Regions from separate parts of the Clostridioides sp. LIBA-7678 genome, predicted to be linked through region 1. Evidence: a T-box and tRNA genes for the amino acid it is inferred to sense, from the RefSeq annotation. Region 1 holds a T-box; the other holds one or more tRNA genes.
The links. A T-box is a leader RNA that pairs with one kind of tRNA and senses whether it is charged. The one in region 1 lies ahead of thrS (threonine--tRNA ligase), so its partner is inferred to be a tRNA-Thr.

Region 1 (8,045 bases):
AAGTAATATAACTGACAAAAATAATTCAAAAAAATCTATATCTATGATACTAGATATTGAAGGAACAAACAATGAAGTTATGAATAATGCTGCTTTATTGGCATTAGACAATGCTAAAAAGAAACTTAATATAGATACAAATAAGGTGGAATCAGATGATTCGTCGACTTTTTCTAATAGTATAGATATTTTATGCAATGACAATCAAGATTTAATTATAGCTGTAGGAGCTAGGTTTGCAAAACCACTGGAGAATGTAGCTAAGAAATATCCAAAGCAACAATTTGCAATTGTAGATTATGAATATGACAAGCAACCTTCTAATATAACTTCAATTTCTTATGAAGATAATAAATCTGGATATCTAGCTGGATTAATCGCTGGAAAGATGACTGAAAGTGATAAGGTCGGTTTTATTGGTGGAGTAAAGGGTTCTAGTAGAGATAAATTTGAAGCAGGTTTTAAAGAAGGTATTAAATTTTCTAATAGTAGTATAAAGGATGTTTCGATTGAGTATGTGGATGTCTTTAAGGATAGTAAATCGGCTGAATCTATAGCTAAAAAAATGATGGATAATGGTGTAGATGTTATTTTCTCTACTACTGAAGATGATTCAGAGACTGTAATAAATGCAGTTAGAGCGAAAAATAAGAAAGTTATAGCTACTAATAAAGACCAACATGATTTGGCTCCAGAAAATGTTATAAGCTCTATTGTAAAAGATTTTGAAAAGCCTACTTATAATATGATACAAAGTTTTGTAAATGGAAATTATAAAGGTGGAGAAGTTATAGAAAATACAGTTCAGTCTGGAAGTACTGGACTTGCTCCAAATAGCTCTCAAAATGTTCCTCCAGATGTGTTAGAATATGTTAATAAGAACAATAAATAATCTATAGAGACTTCATGTTCTATATCAGGGAGTGAATTTTGTGAAAATAAAAAGACTATTGATGCTCTGCTTTGTTGTGGTGTTTACAATTTTTATATTAGCTATATGTGATTTTGATTTTGGACTTGATAAAGTAAACAAAGATAATTCTAATATAAATAGTGCTAAATCCAAACAGAGTGAGTCTAAAAGTGTATCAACATCGTCAAATAAAGATAAAGTAAATAAAGATAAATTAGATAACAAAAGTAATAATGAGGAATATGAAATAAAAGATGATGATTCTTATGTGAGAAAAACTGTTGGAGTATTATTAGACACTGAAAACTTAAATAACGAATCGTATAATAACAATGTACTATCAGCTCTAAAAAGAGCTGATAAAGATTTTGATATTAGAATAAAACTTGAGAAACCAAAGACTTCTAAGAATTTTAAAGAAAGTCTAGAAAAACTACATAAATCTGAACCAGATTTGATAATAGCAGTTGGAGCTAGGTTTGCAGAGTTAATTAAAGAAGATGCTACCAAATATCCAAAACAACAATTTGCGATAGTTGACTATGCTTATAAAGTCCAACCTGCTAATGTAGTTTCAGTATCATTTCAAGATAATTCTACTGGATATTTGGCAGGTCTTATTGCAGGTAAAATGACTGATACTGGTAAAGTAGGTTTTATAGGAGGTGTTGAGGGTTCTAGTAGGGATAAGTATGAATCTGGATTTAGGAAAGGTCTAAAAACTTCAAATAAAAATGCTGAGTTATTAGTTAAATACTCAAATGTATTTGAAAATCCTGAGTCAGCTAGAACTATTGCAAAAGAAATGAGAGATTCTGATAGAGATGTTGTATTCTCAGTTACAGAGGATGATAGTAAAAGAGCTATTCAGGTAGCAAGAGAAAATGGTGGCCAAGTTATAGCTATTAATAAAGACCAATATGATATGGCACCAAACAATGTAATAAGTTCAATTGTAAAAGATGTGGAACAACCAGTCTATGAATTAATAAAGAATGTTATAAAAGATGGTTTTCATGGAAGTAAAGTAATGGAATTTAAAATAAAAGATGGAGAAATAGGATTAACTCCAAATAGTAGTAGAAATATACCACCAGATGTTTTAGAGTACATAAAAAAAGAGTATAACAAAGTGAAAGATACATATTAATAACTGTTTTAAAAGTTTATAAAAATGCACTTTATGGGTGTAAGTTAATTATAGAAAAGTCTAATAATAGGTGTGTTAGCAGAAAAATTCTGCTACACACTTTATTTATTTCAAGTAAAAAATTTATCAAAAAAAAGAAAAAGGAGTAAAAAATGGAATTTACAAGAGAGCCATTTATAATAGATGACGATTTGTGTCTAGCTTTGGTGGACAAAAGAATTAGTTATCTAATGGAAAATGAATTAAAATTAAGAAATATAGAGATAATAAAAACAATAGAATGTAAAGAATTATATGAAAGCATAAAATATCACCCAGATATATGTATTTGTAATTTAGGAAAAGGAGATATAATTGTTGCGCCGAATGTATATAATCAATACAAAGAGTTATTAAGTAGATATAAATTTAATATAATTAAGGGAGAAGCTAATTTATTAAATAGATACCCTTATGATATACCTTACAATATTGCTATAGTTGGTGACTATGCTATACATAACTTTAAGTACACTGATAAAGTAATATTAGATTATATTGAAAATAATAAACTTAAAAAGATAAATATAGAGCAGGGCTATTCTAAATGCTCAATCTGTATAGTAGATAGAACATCTATAATAACATCAGATAAAGGTATTTGGAAAAGCATGAAGAATACAGAAATAGAGTGTTTATTAATAGAAAAAGGTCATATAAATTTATTTGAGATGAATTATGGATTTATAGGTGGATGTACAGGGTTAATTTCTAAGGATAAACTAGCTTTTTGTGGAGATGTTAAAAAACATCCTGACTATGAACGTATAAAAAGTTTTGTAGAAAGTAAAAACAAGGAGATAGTTACACTTAGCTGTGAGAATTTACTAGATATAGGTTCTATAGTTCCTCTCATGACAAGAAAGGAGCGATAACTTTGGTTGAGAAGGATAATATTTCTTCTATGAAATTTTTGAGGAATAATAATGTAAACGATAGATTAATATATACGAATGACATTGTAGAAGTAGTGATAGATTCTGCAAAGCAAGAAGTATTAAATAAAAAAATACTTAATGGTACTAAAACTGAACAAAGAGCTCTAAATATTGATGAGATATCAACAGAAATAACTAGTATGATAATAAGTATAATGAAAGAGAAACTTTTAAAAGAATACATTCTAAAATGCTATGGGCGTACATATCCTGAAGATAAAAATAATATATACATATATTCACTGAACATATTTGCTAAAAAAGAGATTTTTATGAGAGAAACAGTATTTACAAGGGTGAGAAACTATATAGAGGAAAATGATTTTATAAACGTAGAAGGTTTTATTAGATTTAGAATGCGAGAATTTATGAAATATATTTCTGCTATAGGTGATATTGCAGTTGAGGAGTATTTAATAAAGAAAGACCAAGATGAATTTATAAGAGTCTTAAAATACTTTATAGATACTCAAGAAGAAAAGATTGATTTGCTAAAAGTTCATATAATGGAAGATAATACATTTATTTTATACGATAAAAATGGAAACAAAATAGACAGTATAGATGATGAAGAAATCATAAATATGGTAATAAGAGAGAATTTAAACTATGAGGACTTTTTAATAAGTACCTTATTAACTTTATGTCCTAGAAAAATAGAAATATTAGATTTATTAAATAATAATTGCTCAAAAGAAATTATAGATACTGTAGAGGCAATTTTTGAAAATAAAGTTAGTATAATTATGGAGAATTAGGAACTAAAGATATAAAACTAAAAAAATTCTTTTTAAATCGACACAAAAGACTTATAATTGTATATAAAGCTATAATATAGCTAGGGCTATTAACTATAAAAAATATCTACTGATTAAGTGTAATATAGCTGACAAATATACAATTGATAAGGAGAAATTTTATAATGGATAATTTAATTAGGATACTGATATTAGCTGTTATTGGTGGATTTATAGGTTACGTTACAAATGTAGTTGCTATAAGACTAATATTTAGACCAATAGAGCCTATTAAAATACCTATTTTAAATATAGAAATAGTAGGGCTTATACCAAAGAGAAGAGCAGAAATAGCAGCCAATGTGGGAGAAATAATTCAAGAAGAATTTCTTTCTATGGACGAAATACTTGCAAATATCATTACTGACGAAGATAAGGAAGAAGTTGTAAGATACATAAAAGCAAGGGTAAAAATTATAATACATGAGAAAGTCTCATTTATACCAAGTGGCATAAAAAACATGATACAAGACTATTTAGGAGAGATAATTGAGTCTGAAGTTAAACAGAGTATAGATGAATTGAGTAAAAATATAATAAATAAAGCAAATGAACGTATAGATATACAAAAAATGGTCGAAGATAAGATTAATGAACTAGATTTATATGAATTAGAAGAGATAATAATAAAAATAGCTAAAAAAGAATTAAAGCATATAGAATTTTTAGGTCTTGTTTTAGGTTTTTTAATAGGTATAGTTCAAGGTTTGGTTACTATATTTATTTAAATATACAATAATTAGCTATTGTACTTAAGTATACAAAAACTAAAAATTAACTTCAATAAAAATTAATTTTAGTATTTATCTAGTCATATCTATCATGCATGTAGATATATTTTAAAAATTTAAAATTGGTGAAAATATTATAATATAACTATAAATCAAAAGATTAAAGTAATATAAAAATATTAGAATATTGATTTAGAGTTGATTAAGATGAAAAATAATGGGTAATTATTATATTACATTAATGTTGATTGATGTATAAGTATCTGTTATAATGAAAATATATTAAAAATCATAGTGTTGAAGAGGAAGAGTAGAGTAGAAACCATTCTCAGAGAATTTGGGTCTATGGCTGAGAGCCCATGTAACAGGTCTATTTGAAAACTACCTTGGAGCTGAGTTTATTAGCAGTATTTGTATTTATACTATATGTGAAAGTGCTCGGGTGACGACCTTATAGTCATCAAGAGGGTTGTATATACTTGTATACACCAACTTGGGTGGAACCGCGAATTAATATCGTCCCAAACATATTTGGGGCGATTTTTTATTACAAAAAATCTAAAAATTATTTCAATAAGGAGGAAAAAACAATGATTAAAGTTGCTTTAAAAGATGGCTCAATAAAAGAATTTGAAAGTGCTATTTCTGTTATGGATGTAGCAAAATCCATTAGCGAAGGATTAGCTAGAAATGTGGTAGCAGCATCTGTGAACGGAGAGGTTGTAGGTATGGACCACATTATAGATTCTGATTGTGACTTAAATTTATTTAAGTTTGAAGATAAAGAAGGTAAGGAAGTTTTTAGACATACATCAGCACATATATTAGCTCAAGCTATAAAGAGACTTTACCCAGAAGCAAAACTTGCTATAGGGCCAAGTATAGAAAATGGATTCTACTATGATATAGATTTAGACCATAGATTAGTTCCAGAAGATTTAGAAAAAATAGAAGCTGAAATGAAAAAAATAGCTAAAGAAGATTTAAAAATAGAAAGATTTGAACTTCCTAGAAATGAAGCTTTAGAGCTTATGAAAGAACAAGGAGAAGACTATAAGGTAGAACTTATATCTGATTTACCTGAAAGTGAAATAATATCTTTCTACAAGCAAGGTGATTTTACTGATTTATGTAGAGGACCACATTTACCATCTACTAAAAAAGTTAAAGCTGTTAAATTACAAAGTGTTGCAGGTGCATACTGGCGTGGCGATGAAAAAAATAAGATGCTTCAAAGAATCTATGGAACTTCTTTTGAGAAAAACAAAGATTTAGAAGAGTACTTACATTTATTAGAAGAAGCTAAAAAGAGAGACCATAGAAAACTAGGTAAAGAATTAGGATTATTTATGATACCTGAAGAAGGTCCTGGATTCCCTATGTTCTTACCAAAGGGTATGGAACTTAAAAATGAACTATTAAAATTCTGGAGAGAAATACACAGAAAAGCTGGATATATTGAAATAGAATCTCCTATTATATTAAATAGAAAATTATGGGAGACTTCAGGTCACTGGTATCATTACAAAGAAAATATGTATACAGTTAAAATAGATGATGAAGATTATGCTATAAAACCTATGAACTGTCCTGGAGGATTAATTTACTATAATTCTCAATTACACTCATATAGAGATTTCCCAATGAGAGTTGCAGAGCTTGGTAGAGTTCATAGACATGAGTTATCTGGTGCATTACAAGGATTAATGAGAGTTAGAGCATTTACTCAAGACGATTCACATATATTCATGTTGCCAGAGCAAATAAAGGATGAAATAAAAGGAGTAGCTAACCTAATAGATGGTATCTACAAAACTTTTGGATTTGAATATAACTTAGAGTTATCTACAAGACCAGAAGATTCTATGGGAAGCGAAGAAGAGTGGGAAGCAGCAGAAAATGGATTAAGAGAAGCTTTAGAAGAATTAGGTCTACCATATACTATAAATGAAGGTGATGGTGCATTCTATGGTCCTAAGATAGACTTCCATCTAAAAGACTGTTTAGGAAGAACTTGGCAATGTGGTACTATCCAATTAGATATGCAACTTCCAAGACAATTTGATAACACTTATATCGGACAAGATGGTGAAAAACATAGACCAGTTATGATTCATAGAGTTGCTTTTGGTAGTATAGAAAGATTTATAGGTATATTAATAGAGCATTATGCTGGTAAATTCCCAGTTTGGTTATCTCCAACTCAAGTTAAGATACTTCCTATATCTGATAAATTTATGGATTATGCAAATGAAGTTAAGAAAGAGTTATTTGATAAGGGTATAAGAGTTGAATTAGATGACAGAGCTGAAAAAATTGGATTTAAGATAAGAGAAGCTCAGCTTGAAAAAGTTCCATACATGTTAATAGTAGGTGAAAAAGAAGTTGAGGAGAATAATGTTTCTGTTAGATCAAGAGATAAAGGTGAAATAGGTAGCATTAAATTAGATGAATTTATAGCTAGTATTTCAAAAGAAATCGAATCAAGAGAAAGTATTATTCAAAACTAATATTTAAGATATTGATAGATAATATAAGTTTAATCGATATGTAGAAATTAAACTTATGAAAAGATAAATATAATTAGAGGTACAGTTAATCATATTTTTATGATAGTGTACCTCTAATTTTTTTGTTGTAGGTTAAATGATGTATTCATATGTCTGCTAATTTAGAGATGTATAAAAGATGCTTAAATTAATATAATTTATATGTTTTCTAATTTAGAGATGTATAAAGATGCTTAAATAATATATTTATATGCTTTCTAATTTAGAGATATATAAAAGATGCTTAAATAATATATTTATATGTTTTCTAATTTAGAGATGTATAAAAGATGCTTAAATTAATATATTTATATGTGTATATTAATTTAAATATATATAAAAGTTGTATAATTGTAAGTAAAGAGAGATATATAAAATTAAATAAAGTTAGTTTATGCAAATAAATTTGATATACTTATAGTTAACTTTGGAGGTGTGATATGAATACCACTATTTTGTTTTTTAATCAAATAAATGAAGATAGCTTTAATTTAGTTGGTGGGAAGGGGTTTAATCTTGGCAAAATGACTAAGAGAAACCTACCTGTACCAGAAGGATTCAGTATAACAACAGATGCCTTTTACAAGTTTATAGAACCATTAAAAGATAATGACTTATTTAAACAATTAGATAATGTAGATGTTGATGATTTAGAGAAAATTCAAGAATTGACTAGTAGTCTAAGAGATTTAATCATAGAAAAATCACTTTCAGATAGTATAAAACAAAATATAAAAGAGGCTATAGAAAGCATTGGAGAAGATGATTTCTATGCAGTGCGTTCTAGTGCAACAGCAGAAGATTTGCCAGATATGTCTTTTGCAGGTCAACAAGATACATATTTAAATGTACATGGATTTGAAAACTTAATTGAAAATATAAAATATTGTTGGGCATCACTTTATACTCAAAGGGCTGTAGTATATAG
Region 2 (8,045 bases), 630 kb from region 1:
TAAAGCAAGCTTTTAGCTTGCTTTATCTGTGTATAAATATTAATTATTAGGAGGAATAATATGGAGAAAATAAGCTTAACGTGTATATATCCCAATATAATTAAAGTACTTGATGAAATAAACTTATTTAGAGTAATTGATAATAACCTAAAGGAATCAATTGTTGTCTATGCTAGTATTGTGGATAGTCAATATTATATAAATATGACTAACACAAACTTTGGAAATATAACTAACATATGTAAGTTAGAAAAACTTCTAGATGTGGATAAATTTATGGAAAAAGTTATAAACTATGAAAAAGAAATCATAGAGAAAGATGAATTTTCAAAAATAGAAAAATATCTGTTAAATATTGGAGAACGCTAAAAAAGTTGAAAAAAATACGAATGTTTGATAGAATAAATAAGTAAAGCGTTCGAGAGTATATAAAATATAGAGGTGAATTACATGAAAACAGTTGCAATTGTTGGTTCTCAATGGGGAGATGAAGGTAAAGGTAAAGTTATAGATTATCTTGCTACTCAAGCAGATGTAGTAGTAAGAGGACAAGGTGGAAATAATGCAGGACATACATTAGTTGTAGAAGGTAAGAAGTATGCACTACATTTAATTCCATCTGGAGTATTAAATTCAAAAACAGTGAATATAATAGGAAATGGTATAGTATTTGACCCTAAAGGATTTTTAGAAGAATTGGAAATGTTTAAAGCGGATAATATAAATACAGAAAATATAAAAATAAGTGATAGAGCCCATGTCATATTCCCATATCATAAAGAACTAGATGCATTGTCAGAAGAAGCCAGAGGCGATTTAAAGATAGGTACAACAAAAAAAGGTATTGGACCTTGCTATATGGATAAAACAGAGAGATCTGGAATAAGAATCTGTGATTTAATGGACAAGGACAAATTTGCTATAAAATTAAAAGCTCAGATAGATGCTAAAAATGAAATAGTTAAGAATATATATGGAAAAGAAGAATTATTTGATTTTGAAACAATATATAATGAATATATCGGATATGCAGAACAAATAAGAAAATACGTTGCAGATACATCAGTTATTGTATATGATGCAGTGAGAGCAGGTAAAAAAGTATTATTTGAAGGAGCACAAGGTACTTTATTGGATTTAGATTTAGGAACATACCCATTTGTTACATCTTCTCACCCAACATCTGGTGGATTTGCAATCGGTGCAGGTATAGGACCAAACATGATAAAAGATGTTGTTGGGATAGTAAAAGCATATACTACAAGAGTTGGAGAAGGTCCATTTGTTACAGAACAAATAAATGAAACTGGTGACAAAATAAGAGAGCAAGGTCATGAATTTGGAGTAACTACTGGTAGACCAAGAAGATGTGGATGGTTTGATGCAGTTATAGTTAAGTATGCAGCTAGGGTTAATGGTTTAACTAGTATCTCATTTATGTTACTAGATGTTTTAACTGGATTTGATAAGATAAAAGTTTGTACATCTTATAAGATGGGTGATAAAATAATAACAGATTTCCCTGCATCATTAGACGACTTAGCAAAATGTGAACCTATATATGAAGAATTAGATGGATGGAATGAAGATATAACTCAAGTAGATAATTTTGATAATCTTCCAGAAAATGCAAAGAAATATATAGCTAAAATAGAAGAGTTGGTCGGAGTAAGTGTAGACATGGTTTCTGTTGGGCCTAATAGAGCTCAAACAATAATAAGAAAAAATATATTTGCTTAATATTTTATTAAACAATTTAAATTGTGAATAATAAGGAAAGAGTATCTCAAGATAATGATTATAGTTATTAGAGATACTCTTTTGTGTTAGATTTGTATTAAGTCTTTATTCAGTTAAAATTATTTATGTATGTTCTATGTGTAATTAAAGTTGAATTTCTGTATTCTAATTATATATTTTATTCAAAATGCTTGTTGAAAATAAGTAGTTCAAGAGGATTCTAATTATATGCTAAAAAAATAAAAAAACTATTGACTAAAAATTGTACAGCAGTTATAATATAACTTGTGAGTGAAAGAAACGACGAAAAAAGTCGAAAAAAATGTGGTCTATTAGCTCAGTCGGTAGAGCACCTGACTTTTAATCAGGGTGTCCCGCGTTCGAGTCGCGGATAGATCACCAAAATGGCTCGTTGGTCAAGAGGTTAAGACACCGCCCTTTCACGGCGGTAACAGGGGTTCAATTCCCCTACGAGTCACCAGTATGGGACTATAGCTCAGCTGGGAGAGCACCTGCCTTACAAGCAGGGGGTCACAGGTTCGAGCCCTGTTAGTCCCACCATTTTTGAATTAGAGATAAATACTAGATTATATGCTGGTGTGGCTCAACGGTAGAGCAGCTGACTTGTAATCAGCAGGTTGTAGGTTCGATTCCTATCACCAGCTCCACAAAGTACATAAATTCAAATTAATATAATTTTCTACGTTACAGGATACTTTTAAGTATCTTTTTTTGATTGAAAAATTAAATTTAATTACAATAAAGTATTAAGTTATTTGTAATGATATAATTTATAAGATTAAAATTTAGAGTATTTTTAGAATAGTATTATATAATCTGCTAAGTTTACAATATTGATAAATTATAAGTAATATAAAGAATTAGATGTATTAAAGATACTTTAGAAATGTACTTATAGTAGAGAGAGTAGTTTCTTTAGTATAAGTTTTAAACAGAGAAGCAAGTTTGTCTTACCTCTCTATTTAAAAATAAAAAAATGTTTTTTAAGGGCTACTTTATTTAAATCTTTCCCATCTCAAATCATCACCAGTAAATTCTAAAATCCTAAATTTGTCTAAAATTCTAGAAAGAGTTCTTTGAGTATAAGTATTTCCTATTTGGGATGGTGTTAAGTTGGTTGAGATAATAATTTTTTTACCAGTAACAAGTCTTGTGTTTACAATGTTGAAGATTTCTCCACTAGTAAAAGAGTTATTAAGTTCAGTACCAAGGTCATCTATTATTAATAAATCACAATCAAACAAGTTTTTATAATTATCTTCACTTATCGGATTATTTGTGTCTCTTCTAAATTTATAGTCTTCAAGAATATCTAATATTCTAAAAGAAGTTTGATAAATTACAACATTTCCTTTGTCCAATAATTCCTTTGCAATACAATTGCACATATATGTTTTTCCCAGTCCAGTAGAACCATAAAACAGTAGATTTTCATCATTATCTTCCTTGAAATCATGAACAAAATTTTCGCAGACACTTAAATTATTTAGCATATTTTCTCTAGGAGATATTTCTCCATCAGAGCCTTTCTTAGGAGAAAATATATTCAAGTTAAAATTCGAAAAATTTTCCTGACTTAAAATCCTGTCTAAATTAGACATTTTATAAGCTTCATTTACAATTTCTTGTTTAAGGCAAGAGCATTTTTCCCCATTAGGTAAAAAACCTTTATCTTTACAAGAAGTACATTGAAACTTTATTTCTAAGTAATCAAGAGGGATATTATTCTCAGCTAAAAGTTCCTCCTTCTTTACTTTTAAAGATTCTATAGTATTTTTAGATTTATTTACAATCTCATCTTTAGACTTAGGATTTAAAAGTACTATTTTAGCTAGACTAAGGCCTATTTTAGAAATCTCATCATCTATAGATTTTATTTCAGGAATTCTATTATATACCTCATTTTTTCTATGTTCTAATAAGAGTTCGCTATTATCTCTTCTCTTATCATATTTAGCAAGTATTTTTCTTATTTTATCTTCATTCATTTAATCACCTACTTAAACTTTTCTTTTTGACTTTTTTTAATAATCTCATCGAGTTCATCAGATGTATACTGAGTGAATGTCTCATTGAAATTATGAAACTTAGTTTTCTTGTAAGTATTGTTGTTTTGAGTAGTATTAATCTGCTTCTTATTAATATTCTCCTTAACTATACGTTCTTCCTCTTTTTGCTTTAAATCATTTAAATTTTTTATATTTTTTTCATTCCAATTTTTAATTATACCATTTATATAAGATATACTTGGGTTTGAAATATTTTTAGATTTAGAGCAAGCATTTATTATTAAGTCCATATCCATACCAAATTTATCAAACCAAGTGTCCATAAGTTCTTTTTCTGACTTTGATGGTTGTCTTGAAAATCCTAATTCATTGAAAATAGTTTTGTATAAAATATATCTTTCACTTCTAACTAAAAAGCTATCTTCAACATCTTTTGGTGTATATAAATTTGAATCATACCAATTCCTGATAATACCCTCAATGTATTTAACTGGTTTTGATGTACCAGTTTTATCTTTTACATATTCATAAGCACAAAGTATCATATCAGGACTCATATTGTATTTATTCATTATATCCATGATACTTATCTTTTCACTTGGGTCGAGATAGCGGCCAACTATTTTATTTATGGAATTGAACATTTTTCTAATACTTGGATTTTCAGAAGTAGATACAACTTGGTCTGTATTAGATTTTACAGATGAATTATTACCTAATATATTCTCAATATAGAAATTTTTTAAATCTAAAAATTCTATTGAATAATTAAAATTATCATATTCTCCATTGTCATGTATTTTTATAATCTTCTTTTCCTCCCAAAATTTCCAAGCAGATAACACATCAGACAAAGGTATATTTAGGTTTTTGGCTATTGAATTATTGTCGAACTTAGGATTAGAAGTAATATCACATGCTTGTCTATAGCCTAAAAGATAAACTTTTACGTATAACCCGTCCGCCATTGGCATAAATATATCTATAAAGATATTGGGAATAGTGATTTCACCTAAATCTATTTCATTGCTTTCTTTGAAAAACATTTTATCACCTCAGATTAAATTATATCATTTTTTATATTATATTTGTCTGTAAACAAATAAAAGGTCGCAAGATTAGCATGTAAATATTTTCTAGAAAGATTCATTTTGAAAGGGAGGAGATATTTTGGTTATAAAATTCAACCAAAAAGTAAGAAGAACATTATCAGTAGCAATTTTATTTATGGTATTAATAATAGGTTGCTTTATAGAAAAGGATGACAGTTTAGAAACGTATAAAGAAAAAGCTAATTCAAAGATAAATCAATATAATATGGATGTTATATTTGATGATGAAACGAAGAGACTAATGTGTAATCAGAATGTTGAGTACATAAATAATACAAAATCAAACATGGATAAAATATATTTTCATATATATCCAAATGCTTTTTCAAAAAAAGAGTTTGCTCCTTTTGAAAAAGAGGAAATGACAAAAGCTTATCCTAATGGGTTCAATGAAGGGTACATAGATATAAAGAATATATTAAATAGGAATAGTAAAATGGAGTATAAGATTAAAGGGGATAAAAATGATATATTAGAAATAGAATTAGGGAAAGAATTAAAACCGAATGAAAGAATTTCATTAGATATAAAATATAATGTAAAAATACCAAATTCAGTTGGAAGATTTGGATATGGGGAAAATACTATAAACGTTACTAACTGGTTTCCTATAGCTTGTGTTAATGATGAAAGAGGTTGGAATCTAAAGAGTTATGAAACAATTGGTGACCCATTCTATAGTGAGACTAGCGATTTTCATGTGAAACTATTAATTCCAAATAAGTATAAGATTGCTCACACAGGAAAACTTATTAATGACAAGCATGACAATAAAAAGATGCTATATGAAATAGAAGCTGAAAGTGTTAGGGATTTTGCATTTATATTAAGTAGTAAATTTGATGTAACTAAGGTAGATTCAAAAGGAATAGCAATTAATACATACAATTTAAATAAAAAACTTTCTAAAAAAGCAACTGAAGTGGCAAAAGATTCAATTGATATATTTAGTGAATTATTTGGGAAATATCCATATAAAGAATACTCTGTCGTAGCGAGTGACTTTTTTATAGGTGGAATGGAATATCCTATGCTCGTTATGATAGACCAAAGCTTATATAATGAGAAAAATGAATTTCTACTTGAATATGTTATTGCCCATGAGACAGCACATCAATGGTGGTATTCTGCTATTGGAAATGATGAAATAAGTGAACCTTGGTTAGATGAAGCACTTACTGAATATTCTACAATAGTGTATTTTGAGCAAAAATACGGTAAAGAGATGGCAAATAAACTTCTAAAAACTATGGAGATACAGACAAAGAGTTATTTGAGTGAGAATATATTTAAACCAGCAAATGAGTATAAAAATTCTACTGAATATAGCTTGAATGTTTATACAAAAGGTGCAATAGCGTTTAATGAAGTGAGAAAAGAAGTTGGTGATAAAGTATTCTTTGAGACTTTAAATGAATACTATAATAAATATAAACATAAAAATGCTAATGGAAGGGCTTTTGTGGAGATATGGAGCAATAAAGGGATAGATATAAATAAGATTATAAGTGAATACAAGTAAATTTTGTATAGGGAATGTTTCAAAATAAGAATTTGGAGCATTTCCTTTTTTATGTAAAGAACAGAAAAATAGAAATGGAAGTTCTTAAGAACCTCTAGTCTACAGGATAATTGTTCTTAAAAAAAGAAAAGTATCATGTCTAATTGTTATTTCAAAATAAGTATTATATCATTATACTTTATTTGAGTGCATATTTACCTTATAGCTACAACAATAGTTTTTTATTTAGCAGAGTTTATATGACTTGTACTATTCCCAAATTTTTTTCATCATCATAGTATCTATACTGATTTTCTTCATTTCTAAATGATGGTTCTAAAATATCTTCTTTATCGTAATAACGTAGAGCTTTTACAGTCAAACCAGATATTTTAGAAAACTGACTTATTCTATACATAATTACCTCCTTTGATTTTAATTGTAAACTATCCTCTGCACTGGAATGTTAGGAAAATTATAACGTATTAAAGATAGCTATATAATAAACTATTTATATATAATGTCTTATGGAATATAGAGTTAATATTCCTAGCAATTTATAATATCTTTTTAAAGTAACTTGCTTTATGGTTTGCATATTGAAAACATTGTATATAGTATTCAAATATGCTTATGCAATTTAATAAATATTACTTTGGGGCTTGAAAAGAGCATTGTAGGACAAGCCACAATATATGCTAGATGATATCATGTTAACTATAAATATAAAATAAACTTATTGGAGGAAATGAAATGTCAAGAATAACAGATATTACTGTGGTCGAACAGAGTGCATATTATGCTTTAGTAATAAAGAAAACAATTAACTTCATGGTTGAATTTCAAGAGTTTTCTGCTGAAGGATATGCCAAAATCATGGACTATATAAAAAGTAAAAATACTTTTGTAGCAGGAGCACCTATTGTCTGCTTTCACAATATGGACTTAGAAAACTTAAATATTGAAATAGGCTTTCCTACTGCAACTAAGATGGAAGGCGTAGATGATATTCAGGGTATAGAAATACCTGCACAAAAGATAGTTACTGCAATTGACCAAGGTGATTATATTTTGCAAGACCCTACATTAGAAGAATTGTTTGCATGGGTACAGAGTAGCCCCTATGAAATGATTGGAGAAATTTATTATCAATACTTAAATACACCAAATCGCCCAACAAATGAACTATTGACTAAAATGATGTTGCCTATTCGTTAATATGAAGTATCAAAAATAAAACATGAAAATTTAAAACAGGAGTTGAACTTAAAATTTGATTGGAAAAAATCAATTTCGAGACAACTCCTGTTTTTTTGGTATAATATAATTTATAAGGCAGAAAAAGAGGTGAAGGAATGCTAAAGTATTGTTCAGTTGGAAGTGGCAGTAGTGGAAACTGCCATTATATAGGGTATAAAAATACTAATATACTAGTAGATGCAGGGTTAAGTGGAAAGAGAATAACTACAGGTCTTAAAGACATTGATGTAGATGCAGATAAATTAAAAGGAATATTTATAACACATGAACATGTTGACCACATAAAAGGGGCAGGTATATTATCAAGAAAGTTTGATATACCAATATTTGCTAATATAAAGACATGGTGTTCTATGAAGGATAAGTTAGGAGATGTCAAAGATAAAAATATGAAAGTTTTTG

Region 2: it has a tRNA-Thr gene. The T-box ahead of thrS (threonine--tRNA ligase) is inferred to sense a tRNA for this amino acid. The anticodon was not compared.

What each region holds. Positions count from the first base shown of each region.
Region 1 is NZ_CP196987.1:602,927-610,971, forward strand. Features, by position in the region: gene ACTG46_RS03130 (BMP family ABC transporter substrate-binding protein) at 1-892, shown strand, start outside; gene ACTG46_RS03135 (BMP family ABC transporter substrate-binding protein) at 933-2,063, shown strand; gene ACTG46_RS03140 (DUF6873 family GME fold protein) at 2,216-2,977, shown strand; gene ACTG46_RS03145 (putative sporulation protein YtxC) at 2,980-3,798, shown strand; gene ACTG46_RS03150 (DUF445 domain-containing protein) at 3,963-4,565, shown strand; T-box leader at 4,857-5,095, shown strand; gene thrS (threonine--tRNA ligase) at 5,159-7,078, shown strand; gene ACTG46_RS03160 (phosphoenolpyruvate synthase) at 7,558-8,045, shown strand, end outside.
Region 2 is NZ_CP196987.1:4,165,385-4,173,429, reverse strand. Features, by position in the region: gene ACTG46_RS19310 (hypothetical protein) at 61-369, shown strand; gene ACTG46_RS19305 (adenylosuccinate synthase) at 451-1,740, shown strand; tRNA gene ACTG46_RS19300 (tRNA-Lys) at 2,067-2,142, shown strand; tRNA gene ACTG46_RS19295 (tRNA-Glu) at 2,147-2,221, shown strand; tRNA gene ACTG46_RS19290 (tRNA-Val) at 2,226-2,301, shown strand; tRNA gene ACTG46_RS19285 (tRNA-Thr) at 2,334-2,408, shown strand; gene ACTG46_RS19280 (ATP-binding protein) at 2,757-3,749, opposite strand; gene ACTG46_RS19275 (DnaD domain protein) at 3,758-4,816, opposite strand; gene ACTG46_RS19270 (M1 family metallopeptidase) at 4,941-6,404, shown strand; gene ACTG46_RS19265 (MerR family DNA-binding transcriptional regulator) at 6,640-6,801, opposite strand; gene ACTG46_RS19260 (GyrI-like domain-containing protein) at 7,137-7,601, shown strand; gene ACTG46_RS19255 (MBL fold metallo-hydrolase) at 7,739-8,045, shown strand, end outside.